Regions from separate parts of the Rhizobium sp. 1399 genome, predicted to be linked through region 1. Evidence: predicted binding sites of a transcription regulator. Region 1 holds the regulator's gene; each other region holds the start of a gene.
What was found. The regulator PhoB, encoded in region 1, activates phosphate uptake and scavenging genes when phosphate is short. The targets are predictions, from matches to a motif close to TGTCATNNANCTGTCAT.

Region 1 (4,180 bases):
CGGCAAGATCACGCTCGACAGCGACGATATCTACGATCCCGACATCGACGTCGTCGAACTTCGTGCCCGCGTCGGCATGGTGTTCCAGAAGCCGAATCCGTTCCCGAAAACGATCTATGAAAACGTTTCTTACGGACCGCGCATCCATGGCCTTGCCAAGTCCAAGGCCGACCTGGACCAGATCGTCGAGACGAGCCTGCAGCGCGCCGGCCTCTGGAACGAGGTCAAGGATCGCGTGCATGAATCCGGCACCGGCCTGTCCGGTGGTCAGCAGCAGCGTCTGTGCATCGCACGCGCCGTTGCCGTCAGCCCGGAAGTCATCCTGATGGACGAGCCCTGCTCGGCACTCGACCCGATCGCGACTGCAAAGGTCGAAGAGCTGATCCATGAGCTGCGCGAAAACTACACCATCGTCATCGTGACGCATTCCATGCAGCAGGCCGCGCGCGTATCACAGCGTACCGCAATGTTCCACCTCGGCAACCTGGTCGAGGAAAATGACACCGACAAGATGTTCACCAATCCCGACGATCCGCGCACCCAGGACTATATCATGGGCCGGTTCGGCTGATTTTGGCGATGTGAAGCCTTCCCGATTTTCGAGGACAAAGCCCCATGGCATCGACACATATTTTTTCCGCTTACGATGACGATCTGAAATTCCTGTCCCGGCGCATTTCCGAGATGGGTGGTCTTGCCGAACAGATGGTCGGCGAGGCCGTCCGTGCGCTGGTCAACGGCGACACTGCGCTCGCCCAGAAGGTCATTTCCGACGACGTGATCCTTGATCACGCGGAACGCGAAATCAACGACAAGGCGATCGTCACGATCGCCCGTCGCCAGCCGATGGCCTCCGACCTTCGCGAGATCATGGGTTCGATCCGCATCGCCGCCGACCTCGAGCGTGTCGGCGACCTCGGCAAGAACACCGCAAAGCGCGTCATCGCCGTCCAAAGCACCGGCGTTCCGCGCAAGCTCGCCCGCGGTCTCGAGCATCTCTCCGAACTGGCGCTCGTCCAGCTCAAGGAAGTGCTCGACGTCTATACGACGCGTTCTGCGGACAAGGCCAAGTCCATCCGCGAGCGCGACGATGAGATCGACGCGATGTACACCTCGCTGTTCCGCGAACTCCTCACCTACATGATGGAAGATCCGCGCAACATCACGAGCTGCACGCATCTTCTCTTCTGCGCCAAGAACATCGAGCGCATCGGCGACCATGCGACCAACATCGCCGAGACGATCTATTACATGGCAACCGGCGCCCAGCCGGAGGGTGAGCGTCCGAAGGACGACAGCTCCAATACCGTCGGTGCGGTGACGGAGTAATCCGGACCTGCCAATTGCGTGCGCGCCCTGCGCTGGGGCGCGCAAAGGTCGCAGCCAATTCCAAGTTTCTGCATGGTCCGTTGCTTAAATCACCCCCGGTTTAAGGATCATGCATTAGGAGACTGACACGCATGATCCCAAGAGTTGCAGTTGTTGAAGATGAAGAGGCGCTGAGTGTGCTTCTCCGCTACAACCTCGAGGCTGAAGGTTTCGAGGTGGATACGATCCTCCGTGGCGACGAGGCCGAAATCCGGCTTCAGGAGCGCACGCCGGACCTGCTCATCCTTGACTGGATGCTGCCGGGCGTTTCCGGCATCGAGCTCTGCCGCCGGCTGCGCATGCGGCCGGAGACCGAGCGCCTGCCGATCATCATGCTGACGGCACGCGGCGAAGAGAGCGAACGCGTTCGCGGTCTCTCGACCGGCGCGGACGACTATGTCGTCAAGCCCTTCTCCACGCCGGAACTTGTTGCCCGCGTCAAGGCGATGCTGCGACGCGCCCGTCCGGAGGTTCTCTCCACCGTTCTGAAGTGTGGTGATATCGAGCTCGATCGCGAAACCCATCGCGTTCATCGCAAGAGCCGCGAAGTCCGTCTCGGCCCGACCGAATTCCGCCTGCTCGAATTCCTGATGTCGTCGCCGGGCAGGGTCTTCTCCCGCTCGCAGCTTCTGGATGGCGTCTGGGGCCACGATATCTACGTGGACGAACGTACCGTCGACGTCCATGTCGGACGCCTGCGTAAGGCGCTGAACTTCTCCAACATGCAGGATGTCATCCGCACCGTCCGCGGCGCGGGATATTCCATGGAAGCCTGATCCGAGTGATCGGAGGTCACGAACGGGTCGCTCGGTTTTGCCGGGCGGCCCGTTTGTCTATCTGGCACCCCTAGCTTCTTATGAAAGCCGACACCAGGCGCCGAAAGCGAACCTCGAGAGAATCTGCTTTCTACAGACGAATGCGTGCGAGAACTCGATCAAGAGCCTTTTGCAGAGCCGCAGTGCCGCCGAACTCGCGAAAGTTTTCGAGCACCTGTTCATTCAATCCGCCCTTGGTCGAATGCTCGCCGATGAGTTCATCAAAACTCGCGACAGGTTTTGAACGGGCAGCATGGGCGAGGCCGGAAAACAATTGACGGAGGTAGGCGTCGCCAGCCGTTCTCGAAAGCCCTTGGCTCTGCAGCCAGGTCGACGTCGCGTCCAGGATGCCGAAATAGGTGGCCATCAGGCAGCTCGCCACCGCGAGAAGTTCGAACTCAGGTCTGTTTTCAACCTGGATCGCCGTTCCGAGCGCCGAAAAGAGGGCGTGGGAAACCTCGTCGGGCGGGTAGATCGCAGTCGCGCCCTGAAGATCTGCGATGAACGGAAGTGGAATTGCCAGGCTCAGGCGAACTGGCTGATCGATCCACGCCAGCAGTTGATCCATTGGCGTGGCCGCGACGAAGCTGATGACATGGTGGCCCGGCCGAAATCGGAGCGAGCGGATGACCTCCTCGGCAATTTGCGGCCTCACTGCCACAAATACGAGATCGGATCGGTCGAGAACATCCTGGTTCCCCAAAGCGATCGACACATTCCGGTTTGCCGCCGCAAGGCGGGCGGCGACGCTTGCGCTGCGCGGTGACAGCACTACCGGTGTGTCGCGAAACGCTGTCTTGCCCAATCCGGTGACGACGGCCTCGGTAATCGTGCCCGTCCCGACGAACCCCATTGCCATCCGCTTTGGATCGATCTCCATTGGCACCCCTGACCGACTGTTTGCGCCGTGCTACTCCACGAGAATACCGCATCTGTATCAGAAAATCGCGTTACAGCGCCATCACCACCGTTCCATACCGGTCTAGGGCTGAAACGCATCGGCGGCGTTGGGCCAAGTTCGCATCGTCAGGCATGGTGAACGGCAGGCAGAGATCGGCCCCCGGCAGATCGTGGTCAGGAGCCGTTTTCCAGCCCTCCTGTGCCGACTAAAAAATACGCCCCTCTGCGCGTCAGCGAAGAGGGGCGGCGGATGCTGCATCTGTTGAGAAGGCGCTGGTCAGGCGACCCGGACAGCCTTTCGGCGTTCGCTGACCGGCTGGTAGGCGAGGCGCTGGTGATAGTTGCAATAGGGCGAGGAATCCGGGGAGTCGCAGCCGCAGAAGTAGAAGTCGTCCTTCAGAGGATCGCCGACCGGCCACTTGCAGGTGCGCTCCGTCAGTTCCGTCAGGCCGAGACGACGCGAAATCGGCACGACCACGTTTTTGGCCGGCACATATTCCATTTCCTCGACCGTTTCGATCTCGATCTCTTCCTTCAGCATCGTTGCGCCCTGCTGGCGGGTAACGGTGCGGGTGGTGATGCGAGACGCATAGTTCGGGGCGCGCGGAGCCGACGTATTGCGCTTCGGTGCGCGCGCAGCGGTCGCCGTGCCGCCGGCCTTGGCGCGGCCGGGAAGACTGAGCCGGTGAACTTTGCCGATAACAGCGTTTCTACTCACTCCGCCAAGCTGCGCAGCGATCTGGCTGGCGCTCAGCCCTTCCGACCAAAGCTTCTTGAGCTTCTCGACACGCTCGTCTGTCCAGTTCATTGCCCTGTCTCCACCTTTCGCGTTGGTGATGGCAGAATCCCTCACCGTTGCCTCGGAAGTCTCCGAAGCAAGAAACGCCTGATCAATTTTGGTGACTAGTTCCGCCGCATGCAGTCTAGTAATTGAACTTTAACCTAGTGTGAGCCTGACTCTGTGACAAGAGTCGCGTGAATCCGATGAATCCGAATTCAGGGTTTTCCCCAACTTGCTTCCCCGGAGAGTCATTTCTGCAACATTAGCTGTTGATAGACCTGCAAGTCTGATTTGAGGCTTGACGCATGTGCTAAAT
Region 2 (4,180 bases), on a different contig from region 1:
ATGGCGATCTCCGTCAGGATCAGCATCTGCGATGGCAGGACGAAGATCGCAGCGATGGTCGCCAGCCACAGCGCTAATTCCCAGATCTGCCAGCGGCCGGCGTGCCTCAGGAGCCCCATGGCCTGCTTGGAGGCGTTGTTGCGTTCGCCGCTCATCGGCCGCCCTCCCGGGAGAAGAGGCCATGGGGCCGGAGGATCAGCACAAGGATCATGACGGCATAGATGATGAAGGCGCCGAGTTGCGGCACGTAATATTTGCCGGCGACATCGGCGACGCCGAGCAGAAGTGCTGCGATGAACGGGCCGGTAATGGACGAGGTGCCGCCGACGGTCACGACGATCATGAAATAGATGAGGTATTTCAGCGGAAAGTTCGGATCGAGGCCGAGCAGTTCGGTGCCGAGCGCACCACCAAGGCCAGCGAGACCGGAGCCGAGCGCGAAGGTCAGCGCGAAGATGACCGAGACATTGATGCCCATGCCGCGGGCGACGCGTCCGTCATCGACGGCCGCACGTAGCTGGCTGCCGAAGCGGGTTCGGGTGAGCGCCAGTTGCAGCGTGACCGTCAGCACCGCGCAGATGACGATGATGAAAAGCCGGTAGCGGCCGATATCGATACCGAGGAAGTCGAAGCGGCCGCTGAGCTCAGGTGGCAGGTTGATGAGTTGCTGCTGCCCGCCCATGAAATAGTCGATTGCCGCGATCGCCATGAAGACGAGGCCGATCGAAAACAGCACCTGATCGAGATGCGAAGCCGAATAGAGGCGGCGGTAAAGCAGCCGTTCCAACACAACGCCGGCAAGCGCTGTGACGATGAAGGCGGCCGGCAGGCACCAGTAGAAGGAGATGCCGTAGCTATTCATCATGATGACGGTGACGTAACCGCCTGCCATGGCAAAGGCGCCATGCGCCAGATTGACGAAATTCATCAGGCCCAGCGTGACCGACAATCCGCAGGCGAGAACAAAGAGAAGCATGCCATAGGCGATGCCGTCGAACAGGATTGTCAGCATGAGACCTCACTGCATCCAGACGGCGGAATTGCTTCCGCCGCCTGTTTCCTGGGCTTACTTGGCAGCCGTATTCGGATCGTGGATCTTCGGGTAAGTCGCGAACTCGACATTGTAGAGCTCGCCATTCTTCTCCTTGACCTCGCGCATGTAGATATCCTGCACGATGTCGCGGGTATCAGGATCGATGGTGATAGGCCCGCGGGGGCTGACGAATTCCATGCCCTTCATGGCTTCGACAAGCTTGGTGCCGTCAGTATCGCCGCCGGTCTTTTCGAGGGCGGCATAGGCGACATGCATGGCGTCATAACCGCCGACCGACATGAAGTTCGGGCGCATGTTCTTGTTGGCCTTGCGAACTTCGGCAACGAAGGCCTTGTTTTCCGGGCTGTCGTGGTCGGTCGAATAGAAGTGGCCGGTGATGACGCCCTTGGCGGCCGGCCCCATGCCGTTCAGGAGATCGTCATCGGTGACGTCGCCGGTGGCGATCAGCTTGATACCGGCATCCGCTAGACCGCGATCGACGAACTGCTTCATGAAAATCGCGCCGACACCCGAGGGCACGAAGACGAAGAGGGCATCCGGCTTGGCATCGCGCACACGCTGAAGGAAGGGCGCAAAATCCGGGTTCTGCAGGGGAACGCGGAGTGCTTCAACAACCGTGCCCCCTTCTTTCTTGAACTGGTCGGTAAAGCCTTTTTCGATGTCGATGCCCGGACCGTAATCGGTCACCAGCGTGACGACCCGCTTCAGATTGTTCTGGACGGCCCAGGTGGCGACCGGGACGGCGGATTGCGGACCGCCCATCGAGGTGCGCACGAAATAGGGCGACTGCTTCATGATGGCCGAGGTTGTGGCCGAGGTGATGATAGCCGGAACCTTCGCCTGGTTGAGAACCGGGGCGACGCCCATGGCAAGCGGCGTCAGGCCGAAGCCGACGAGCATCTTGACGCCATCATTGACGACGAGTTCCTGGGCGATGCGGCGGGTCTGGTCGGCAGTGCCGGCATCGTCACGCAGGACGAGCTCGACCTTCTTGCCTGCAACCGTATCGCCGTTGATTGCCATGTATGCGCGAGCGCCGGCCTCGACCTGGCGTCCGGTTGAGGCGAAAGGGCCGGTCATCGGCAGGATCACGCCGATCTTGACCGTTTCCTGTGCAAATGCAGGCGCTCCGGCAAGTGTAGCGAGCGCAGCGCCAGCTACGAATAGTCTTCTTGAAAACGAAACCATGTATACTCCTCCCAATGTTGTGCACCATATCTCTCTCCCGGAGATATGCCCGCGACCTGAGCGTTTTCCCTCGCTCCTCCGAAGAAAACGCCGCCATCGCGAAAATTGCTCAGCAAGTCTAATGTATACATAAAACTTGACATGGCACAAGCCGCGGCCATCTGTAGAACCAGTCGATTGCGCCCGCCGGAACGGCAATGAAAGGCGGGATAAGCCGGTGTTTGCGCCTTATAATTTTGCGTTTTGCCAAAGCAAATTTTTGATCGTCGCAACTCTGTCATATAGCTATGGCGAGAACGTGCTTTATCGAGCGAATTGAACAGGGAGCGTGCCATGATCGAAAACACTGAGCTCGACCGTATCAAGAACGAGATTGCAGACAGCTTCGATGAAGAGCTGGAAATGCAGATGGAGGAGGACCGGCTCGACGAGCTGGTCGCCGAGGGCATGTCCGGCCCGGCCGAACAGACGCTCGAACGCAAGCTCTATTTCCGAGAGCTTTTCCGCCTGCAGCATGAACTTGTCCGCCTTCAGGACTGGGTCCACTACAAGAAGCTCAAGGTCGTCGTGCTCTTCGAAGGCCGCGATTCCGCCGGCAAAGGCGGCGCGATCAAGCGCGTGACCCAGCGCCTCAACCCGCGCGTCTGCCGCGTCGTGGCACTTCCGGCGCCGACCGAGCGCGAGCGGAACCAGTGGTATTTTCAGCGCTATACTCCGCATCTGCCGTCGGCAGGCGAAATGGTGCTCTTCGACCGCAGCTGGTACAACCGCGCCGGCGTCGAGCGTGTCATGGGCTTCTGCAGCAAGGACGAGCTGGAAGAGTTCTTCCGCTCGGTGCCTGAGTTCGAGCGCATGCTGGTGCGCTCCGGCATCATCCTCATCAAGTACTGGTTCTCGATCACCGACGAGGAGCAGGAATTCCGCTTCAACATGCGTATCCACGATCCGCTGAAGCAATGGAAGCTTTCGCCGATGGATCTGCAGAGCCGTGTCCACTGGGAAGAATACACCAAGGCCAAGGAAGAGATGCTGGATCGCACGCATATCGACGAAGCACCGTGGTGGGTCGTCCAGGCCGTGGACAAGAAGCGGGCGCGCCTGAACTGCATCGCGCATCTGCTGAGCCAGATTCCTTACGAGGATGTGCCGAAGGAAGAGATCGTACTTCCCGAGCGCGTGCGTCACGAAGACTATCAGCGTATCCCGGTTCCGCCGGAACTCTACGTTCCCGAAGTTTACTGATTTCTTGGAGCCGCTGCCGGTTCTGCCGGCAGCGGTTTCTCAATGCGCCGATTGCTGCTTGGCGCGGGCGACGATCTGCGTCGGATTGACGAATTGCAGCGCGATGATGAGCCAGAAAAGCGTCGTCACCATATAGATCACCGCCATCGCATCGATCGACTGGCTGGCACGCACGCCGGATGCAAAGACCGCGTAATAGAGCGAGACGACCAGCGTCTGCGTCTGCGGTCCGGCGATCAGGAAGGTCAGCTCGAACATGGCAAGAGTGCGCACCAGAACGAGCAGCAGTGCTGCCAGCATCCCGGGCAGCAACAATGGCAGCAGGATACGGATAAAGAGGCTCGTGGTGCCGGCGCCGAAGACGCGGGCTGCCGCCTCGATGCGCGGATCGATCTGCTCGATGAAGGGGATCATGACGAGCACGACGAAGGGGAAGGAGGGCACCAGGTTGATCAGCACCACGCCCCAGAACGTGCCGCCGAGACCGAGCTGATAAAGCACGGTCGCCAGCGGGATACCATAGGTCAGCGGCGGGATCAGCAACGGCAGCAGGAAAAGCAGGATGATGGCGCGTTTGCCCGGAAAGTCGCGACGCGCCAGCGCATAGGCCGTCATGACGCCGAGAATGCCCGAAATGATCACAACGACGAAGGCCATCTCGAAGGTGACGATGACGACGCTGGAAAGTTGGAACTC
Region 3 (4,180 bases), on a different contig from region 1:
GCCATTTTCGCGCTTTTTGCCGGCAGTGTGGCTGCCTGGTTCATCGTCAGCCGCATCATGCGCCTGCCCTCCAGCTTCATGCCGGATGTCGCAGGTCTCACCCTTGTCACAGCCCTAGTATTGACCGTCGGTATCGGCTTGATCGGCACCTGGCGCATCCTCGGACAGAAGGCAGCACCAGTTTTGCGCGAGCTGTAATGGGTGAAGGCCCCAAATCCCTTCACCTTACGGCGATTTAACCGAACGGCAGATTGCAAAGGCCTTGTTTGAATTGGACGAAAGCCTCATATTGTCAGCAGGCATGCTGGAAGCTCCGCAGCGGCGCCCGGGTCGTAAACCCGACACCGTATTTCCATCGGAGCTTGTAAGAGGAAACTATGGCTGATCTCCGTAACTATCAAAGCCGCGCACAAGCCGGCGAAGTGATTGATCAAGGCCTCCGCGCTTATATGCTCAAGGTCTACAACCTGATGGCGCTGGGTCTGGCGATCACTGGTGTGGCCGCCTATCTGTCATTCCAGTTCGCTTTCGCCAATGGCGAGCTAACTGCATTCGGTCAGGCGATTTATGCAAGCCCGCTTCGGTGGGTTGTGATCCTTGCACCGCTTGCTGCCGTGTTCTTCCTGAGCTTCCGTATTAACCAGATGAGCGTGGCTGCAGCGCAGACCACTTTCTGGGTCTATTCCGCACTGGTTGGATTGTCGCTCTCGTCAATCTTCATAATCTATACGGGCCAGAGCATCGTACAGACCTTCTTCGTGACGGCCGCCTCCTTCGGTGCGCTGTCGCTTTACGGCTACACGACCAAGCGCAACCTGTCGGCAATGGGTTCGTTCCTGATCATGGGCCTCTTCGGCCTGATCATCGCTTCGATCGTCAACATCTTCCTGGCTTCGTCCGCCGTGCAGTTCGCGATCTCCGCGATCGGCGTGCTGATCTTTGCAGGCCTCACCGCCTACGACACGCAGCGCATCAAGGAAATGTATTTCGAAGCAGATGGTTATGACGTCGCCGGCCGCAAGGCCATCATGGGCGCGCTGACGCTCTACCTCGACTTCATCAACCTCTTCATGTTCCTGCTACAGTTCATGGGCAACCGTAAGTAAGCAGGCCGGACTGAAAAACGAAAAGGCGGCTTCGGCCGCCTTTTTTGTTGCGGGCAGTTCGCTGGAGTGCTTCAACGTGAGCCTTCGTTCAACAGTGCCGATCGATCCGAAATGCTCCCTCTCCTACGCGACACCCTTCCTTCCGATCTTCCTGCCATTACTGAAATCTACCGCGAGTCCGTGCTGAACGGCATCTCGAGTTATGAAATCGTGCCGCCAACCGAAGCGGAAATGACGGCTCGCTACTCCGCCATTCGCGAGCAGGGCTATCCCTACATCGCCGCGACAGCCGAGGACGGAAGCCTGCTCGGCTATGCCTATGCCTCGGCATTCCGCACCCGTCCTGCCTATCGCTGGCTGGTCGAGGATTCGATTTATCTGGGCACGGCGGCGCGCGGCAAGGGTATTGGCAAACTACTCCTTGGAGAGTTGATTTCGCGCTGCACCGTCTCTGGCTTCCGCCAGATGACCGCCGTCATCGGCGGTGCAAGCCCGGCTTCTATCTCGCTTCACCGTTCACTGGGTTTTGAAGAGATCGGTCTGATGAAGGGTGCCGGTTACAAGCACGGCCGCTGGCTGGATACGATGCTGATGCAGCGCAGACTGGGCGAAGGAACGGAAACCCATCCCGATCCTGAGGCCTATCCGGGCACGCTGTTCAAGGGGTGATATCGCTTACTTGTCGACGAGCTTCAGCGATTTGTCGAAAACCTTCAGGACTGGCCCAAGCTCGTGGCCGCGCTTCAGGATCATGCCGTTGGTGTTCACGACCGAAAAGGCGCCCTGCTTGGCAGCAAGCTTCGGATTCTTCTCGATGCGGAAGAGCGGCATTTCGCCCGAACGCTTGAAGACGGAGAACACCGCCTTCTCCCCCGTGTGGTCGATGGCATAGTCTTTCCACTCGCCTTCGCCCACCATTCGACCGTAGATCCACAGAATCTGGTCGAGCTCCCGCCGGTGAAATGTCACTGGCATCGGATCTTTATTTTGTCTGTATTCCTTGAGATCAACGACGGTTGAAGAGCTATTGTCGACGGAGCGGCTTTCGCCGTGTCGCAAATCCGGCGTATCTGTCATCAGACTCCCAAGACCTCCACGTGTGACAGGAGAGTGACAGTTTGCCCGAGCCGCGGCAAATTGCAAGGGACCGACTGTCACACTGGGGACGAAACCTGCTTTCTCCGGTGTGCCGCATTTCAGTCAAAACAGCGCCTCATTTCCAAGAGAACTATAGGCTCCAGTTTGGCGCCAGCGCGCCAAAGGGCCCGGCGGAGCGTATCGACCTTAACCCCAGCCCCGAATACGCTTGGCCGGGCCGCCTGACATTCATCCGCAAGCGGATGAAATCCTTAGATGTTTTTCCCTGCCATGACGACTGTTGCGCCGAGGATCGCTCCCGGATCGCCGTTGTCCGTCACGGACTGCAAGAGAATCGCTGATCCTTCGAGATCGGGTTTTTCCATCACGCTGGCCGGCAGAGTCAGCGTCGTCGCCTTGCCATCCCACATGCCGACGGTCTCCACATCGGTCACGCTGTGAAGGTAGGAGATCTTCTGGCCGCTGTTTTCGCCCTTCTCGACGTCGATCGTTTTTTCCTTGTCGAAATAGACGATCACCACATTGGCCTTGCCCTGGCCGGCGCCGAGCTTGATCTCTAATTGGTCGCCGCTCATGCGAGCACTGACGGGCACGGTCAGGCCTTTGCCCTCGTTGGCATAGCCATTTATCTTGCCGTTGATGCCGGCAAGATCGGCGCCTGCGAGATGGTCACGGCCATTGACGATCGCCTGCGGCGTATAGACGTTGCTGCGGCCCATCATCCGGGCATAGCCGTATTGCCGCTCGGTATTTTCCTTCGAGCTCAGCGTGTCGGCCCAGCCGAGATAATTCCAGTAATCGACGTGATAGGCGAGGGCGATGACATTGCCCTGGCTGACGAGCTTGCGGAATGCGGCATCGGCCGGCGGACAGGAGGCGCAGCCCTGCGCCGTGAACAGCTCAACGACGCCTTTCGGCGCGCCATCTTCGGCTAGGAGCGGACTTGCAAAAGCAAGCCCGGCGATCAGCGGGATCATAAAACGCGGGGACATTCACCAGCACCTCTTTTCCAGCGTCAGCAGCGGTCCTGAACTGCCGGCTCTGAGATATGAACGTACGAATAATCCTTCCGGGTCCAAACGGAAAGTCACGAACGGGTGAGACGGAGCCCCAGGCGGATGGCCGCCGAAACACATCACCGTGAGCATTGAAACAGCCTCGTTTTCCGCAAAGAAAAACCGCCGGAAATTGCTCTCCGGCGGTCATTATCAGGCAAGTATCTTAACAATCAGGCTGCGAGATCGCGCAGAACCGTCTGCAGGATGCCGCCATTGTTGAGGTAGACGACCTCGTCCAGCGTATCGACGCGCGACACCAGCGGAACGTCCTTCACGGTGCCATCGGCGTAGGTGATCTTGGCGATCTTCTTTTCGCGCGGCTTGATGTTTTCGAGGCCCTCGATGGTAACGAGTTCATCGCCCTTCAGGTTGAGGCTCTGCCACGTCGTGCCCTCTTCGAAGACGAAGGGGATGACACCCATGCCGACCAGGTTCGAACGGTGGATACGCTCGAAGCTCTGGGCGATCACGGCCTTGACGCCGAGCAGGTTCGTGCCCTTCGCAGCCCAGTCACGCGAGGAGCCGTTGCCATATTCCACACCGGCGAAGATGACGAGCGGAACGCCTTCGGCCTTGTACTGCATGGCCGCATCGTAGATCGAGGTCTCTTCCTTGGACGGATAGTGGATGGTGTAGCCACCTTCCTTGCCGTTCGCACCGAGCATGAAGTTGCGGATGCGGATATTGGCGAAGGTGCCGCGCATCATCACTTCGTGGTTGCCGCGGCGCGTGCCGTACTGGTTGAAGTCGGCAACTGCGACGTCGTGGCCAAGCAGGTAGGCGCCGGCCGGCGAAGCAGCCTTGATCGAACCGGCCGGAGAAATGTGGTCGGTGGTGATCTTGTCGCCGAAGAGGCCGAGGACGCGTGCGCCCTTGATATCGGAGGTGCCTGTGCCCTTCTTGCCCATGCCGACAAAG
Region 4 (4,180 bases), 230 kb from region 1:
GTCTCGCACCGCCGAAAGCAGCCCGCGCCAAGTCTTCCAAAAAGGCGGCTGAGGTCCTTAAGAACGCCGCGTAAGGCATTCCTCAGCGCTTGATTGACGCCAGCAAACGGCTGCCGCAAAGGTAGCCGTTTCTGTTTTGAATATCCTCACAAAGCTCTTTGTTCATGTTTTGTTCTTGACTGAAATGCCAATCTTGGTATGCTCCTCCTTGTCGAAACAAGGAGGCGGGCGATGTAGTCCGTAGTTCAAATGCCTCATTTTCCACTCGATCCGAATAGCGCAGGCCCCCAGAAGAAATCCAATCTTGGCGGGGAATTTCACGACAGGATTTTCTTCGCGCTTCGCCCAACCATCGAAGCTGCATCCGAGGCGCTGGACATCGCGCAAGTGTATCGCAATAGACATGCTCTGACCGGACCCTCGCGGCCGAACGCAGTGCTTCATGTCACGCTGAACGGCATCGGCGCCTACCGTCGGCTCCCGGATGATATCGTGTTCGGCGCTGAACAAGTTGCCGCGGCAGTGCGTGCCCAGCCGTTCGAAATTGTGCTCGACGAAGCCATGAGCTTCAAGCACCCCGGCCAGCCGCAAGCCTTCGTCATCTGCGGCAGGCAAGAAAACGAAGGCCTGCTGGATCTTCGCAACCAAATTCAAGAAGGTCTCTACGAGGCTGGACTACCCTATAATGTCGGCGGACATCTGACGCCGCACATGACAATGCTCTATGATCGCAAGACTGTTCTGCCTGAAAAGCTTGACCGACCCGTACGCTGGACAGTCCAGGAGTTCCTGTTGATCCACAGCATCTACGGGAAGAGCGAGCATCACGTCATCAACCGCTGGCCTCTGCTCGGCTGAGCTGCGCTTGCACCGCGGGTGGGGATTCGCATAAAACTCCCCACTCAATATGTACATGCGGAGCAAGACAGTGGACCTTTCAGAGATCATCATCCCGGGCGATACGCCCGGCATCGAATGGCGGTTGCCCGTCATGCGTTTCAAGGGAAGCGATCCGGCGGCGCCCAAGGTCTATATCCAGGCCGCATTGCATTCCAATGAACTGCCGGGAACCGCGCTTGCGCATTTTCTCTGCCTTCAACTCAGGCAAGCCGAAAACGAAGGACGGATCGCCGGCGATATCACGCTCGTGCCGCAGGCAAATCCGATCGGGGCGGCGCAATCGCATTTCGGCGAGCTGCAGGGCCGGTTCGATTTGGGATCGCGGACCAATTTCAATCGGGACTTCCCGCTGATCTCGGTTCGCGACCGGGAGGAGTTGCTTGACGGTCTTGATTATTATCCGGCTACGGATCGATTGAAGCGAGAGCTGATTCATATGGCGCTCGGAGCCGATCTGGTGCTCGATCTGCATTGCGATGATGAATCGCTGCAATATGCCTATATCGACGAAGCCTTCTGGCCGGAAGCAGCGGACCTTGCCAATGCGCTCGACATGGAAGCGGTGCTGCTTTCGGATGGCGAAAGCTCCGCCTTCGAGGAAGCCGTCGGTTTTGCCTGGAAATATGAGGTGCCGGGCGAGCGCAAGGCCAAGCTTCCGGGCAAGCTTTCGGTGACGGTGGAACTGCGCGGTCGCCGCGAAGTCTATCCCGATATGGCCGAGAAAGATGCCGAAGGCCTGCTGCAGTTCCTGATCGGGCGCGGTGTTGTCAACGGCGGGGCAGCCGGAGACAAGACCTTCTCCGGACCAGCCGTGCCGCTCGACAATGTCGAGATCGTGCGTGCGCCGCAGGGCGGTACCGTGCTCTTCCACCGCAATATCGGCGAGCGTGTCTCGGAAGGAGAGCTTCTGGCGACGATCGTCACCCGGCCCGGTTTTGCCGAGGGCGATATCGACATCCGGGCGCCGCAGGACGGGCTATTTCTTACCCGCACTTCCGACCGGCTGGTGCGCCGGCGCGGTGACCTGATGAAGATTGCCGCCGACAAGCCGAGCAAGGCAACGCGAAAGGCCGGCACGCTGGAAGACTGAACCAGCGTTCTTTTCCACACGCGGATGTAAGGCTCCGGGCAACTGTCACACAGGCTTCAAGAAAATCCGCCAAGCCGTTGCAGACATGTTGCGAAGGAGCTTTCATGCCGCATTACGACATTGCGATCGTCGGCGCGGGAATTGTCGGGCTGGCGCATGCGCTGGCGGCGGCAAAGCGCGGCAAACGGGTCGTCGTTGTTGACCGCGACGCACAGGCAAATGGCGCCTCGGTGCGCAATTTCGGCTTTGTGACGGTGACCGGCCAGCAGGCCGGCGACTGCTGGGACAAGGCACGCCGGGCACGCGATATCTGGGCCGATATTGTCGATGACGCAGGCGTCGACGTCCTGCAGCGCGGGCTGCTCCTTGCCGCAAGGCTCGACGAATCCGAAGCCGTGATCGACGCCTTCCTGCGCACAGAGATGGGCGAAGGCTGCGAAAGACTGACGATCGAGGAGGCACGGCGGCTTGTGCCGGCACTGCGACCGGAAGCGGGGCGCTTCACACTCTATAGCCCCCATGAACTGCGGGTCGAATCCCGCACGGCCGTTCCACTGCTCGCCCGCTATCTCGAAATCAAATATGGCATCGAGTTCCGCCGCTCGACAGCAGTGAGCGCCGTCGAGCCGCCGCGGATCGAGACGTCAACCGGCCTGATCGAGGCGGAGACGGTGGTTGTTTGCCCCGGCGACGATTTCAAGAGCCTGTTTGCGGATCGGATCGCTGCATATAACGTCACACGCTGCAAGCTGCAGATGATGCGTGTCGTGCCGGCGCAACGGGTCTCGCTTAGCACCGCCGTCATGTCCGATCTCGGGCTCGGGCGTTATCTCGGTTATGCCGAGTTGCCTGAAGCGACTGCCCTGAAGGCGCGGCTTGACCGGGAGTTCAAGCCGGAGCGGGAAAACGGCATCCACCTGATTGTTACGCAATCGGAAGACGGATCGCTGATCGTCGGAGACAGCCACCATTACTCCGAAACGCCCGATCCCTTTGGGCTGGAGCGCATCGACCGGCTGACCCTCGACGAGATGGATGCCGTGCTCAATCTGCCGGGTCGCTTCATTACCGAACGCTGGATCGGCACCTATGCCTCCGCCCCGGACCGTTGGCGGTTCACCGACAAGCCTTCCGATGCGCTGCGTATCGTCGTGGTGACGGCAGGCTGCGGTGCCTCGACCGCCTTCGGCATCGGCGAGGAAACCATCGAGGATCTTTACGGGAGCGCAGCATGACGCAATTCAAGGCAGTGGTCTTCGACTGGGCCGGCACAGTCATCGATTTCGGCTCCTTCGCACCGATGGGCGCCTTTGTGGATACCTTCGGCAAGTTCGGCGTCGAGGTGACGATCGCCGACGCACGCAAGCCGATGGGGCTTCCGAAGCGTGCGCATATCGCCGCGATGCTGGCCGAACCGCATATCGCCGCCCGCTGGCAGGCGGTGCAAGGCGCGCTTCCGGACGAGGCGGCCATCGACCGCGTTTACGAACTCTTCGTGCCGCTCAACGAAGCTGTCGTGACCGATTACTGCGCGCTGGTGCCTGGCGCGATCAAGACGATCGAATACCTGCGCGAGCGGCAGATGAAGATCGGCTCGACGACAGGCTATACGCGCTCGATCATGGAGCGCGTGCTGCCGCTTGCCGCTGAACAGGGTTATGCACCCGACAATCTGATCTGTGCCGACGATCTGCCGCTTGGCCGACCGACGCCGATCGGCATGTATAAATGCTTCCTCGACCTGATGGTCTATCCGGCCTCTGCGGTCCTGAAGGTCGATGATACTGAACCCGGCATTGCCGAGGGTGCCGCGGCAGGCTGCGTTACCGTTGGCGTGACGCTCTCCGGCAACGAGGCGGGTCTGACGCCTGAAGAGGTGGATGCACTTTCGCCGGAGGCGCGAGCCGAGTTGCACAAGCGGATCGGCGAGAAGCTGATTGCTGCCGGCGCCGACTACGTCATCGAGACCGTGGCCGACCTGCCAGCACTCATCGAAGAGCTCGAGGGATAAAGGCCAGACGGCGTTTGCAGCGCTTATCCAGCGTGATATCTCCCTTGGAAAACAGGGAGATCGAACCGGCATGGCCATCACCATCTACGGTATCAAGAACTGCGACACGATGAAGAAGGCCCGTAGCTGGCTGGACGAACGCGGCGTCGCCTACGACTTTCACGATTACAAGGCCGTCG

Region 2: the regulator PhoB is predicted to act here: its motif matches at 2,507-2,523, upstream of ppk2 (polyphosphate kinase 2).
Region 3: the regulator PhoB is predicted to act here: its motif matches at 2,206-2,222, upstream of J2X71_RS22465 (DUF2794 domain-containing protein).
Region 4: the regulator PhoB is predicted to act here: its motif matches at 2,034-2,050, upstream of J2X71_RS04835 (TIGR03364 family FAD-dependent oxidoreductase).

Annotation. Positions count from the first base shown of each region.
Region 1 is NZ_JAVDSU010000001.1:701,426-705,605, reverse strand. Features, by position in the region: gene pstB (phosphate ABC transporter ATP-binding protein PstB) at 1-571, shown strand, start outside; gene phoU (phosphate signaling complex protein PhoU) at 616-1,329, shown strand; gene phoB (phosphate regulon transcriptional regulator PhoB) at 1,461-2,144, shown strand; gene J2X71_RS03675 (pyrroline-5-carboxylate reductase) at 2,275-3,063, opposite strand; gene J2X71_RS03670 (GcrA family cell cycle regulator) at 3,361-3,891, opposite strand.
Region 2 is NZ_JAVDSU010000008.1:224,129-228,308, reverse strand. Features, by position in the region: gene J2X71_RS24355 (branched-chain amino acid ABC transporter permease) at 1-155, opposite strand, end outside; gene J2X71_RS24350 (branched-chain amino acid ABC transporter permease) at 152-1,012, opposite strand; gene J2X71_RS24345 (ABC transporter substrate-binding protein) at 1,067-2,242, opposite strand; gene ppk2 (polyphosphate kinase 2) at 2,576-3,484, shown strand; gene J2X71_RS24335 (ABC transporter permease subunit) at 3,524-4,180, opposite strand, start outside.
Region 3 is NZ_JAVDSU010000007.1:188,514-192,693, forward strand. Features, by position in the region: gene J2X71_RS22450 (ABC transporter permease) at 1-198, shown strand, start outside; gene J2X71_RS22455 (Bax inhibitor-1/YccA family protein) at 378-1,106, shown strand; gene J2X71_RS22460 (N-acetyltransferase family protein) at 1,218-1,775, shown strand; gene J2X71_RS22465 (DUF2794 domain-containing protein) at 1,782-2,183, opposite strand; gene J2X71_RS22470 (thioredoxin family protein) at 2,456-3,196, opposite strand; gene acnA (aconitate hydratase AcnA) at 3,433-4,180, opposite strand, start outside.
Region 4 is NZ_JAVDSU010000001.1:932,800-936,979, forward strand. Features, by position in the region: gene J2X71_RS04820 (ParA family protein) at 1-74, shown strand, start outside; gene J2X71_RS04825 (2'-5' RNA ligase family protein) at 388-858, shown strand; gene J2X71_RS04830 (succinylglutamate desuccinylase/aspartoacylase family protein) at 929-1,990, shown strand; gene J2X71_RS04835 (TIGR03364 family FAD-dependent oxidoreductase) at 2,095-3,225, shown strand; gene phnX (phosphonoacetaldehyde hydrolase) at 3,222-4,001, shown strand; gene J2X71_RS04845 (ArsC family reductase) at 4,072-4,180, shown strand, end outside.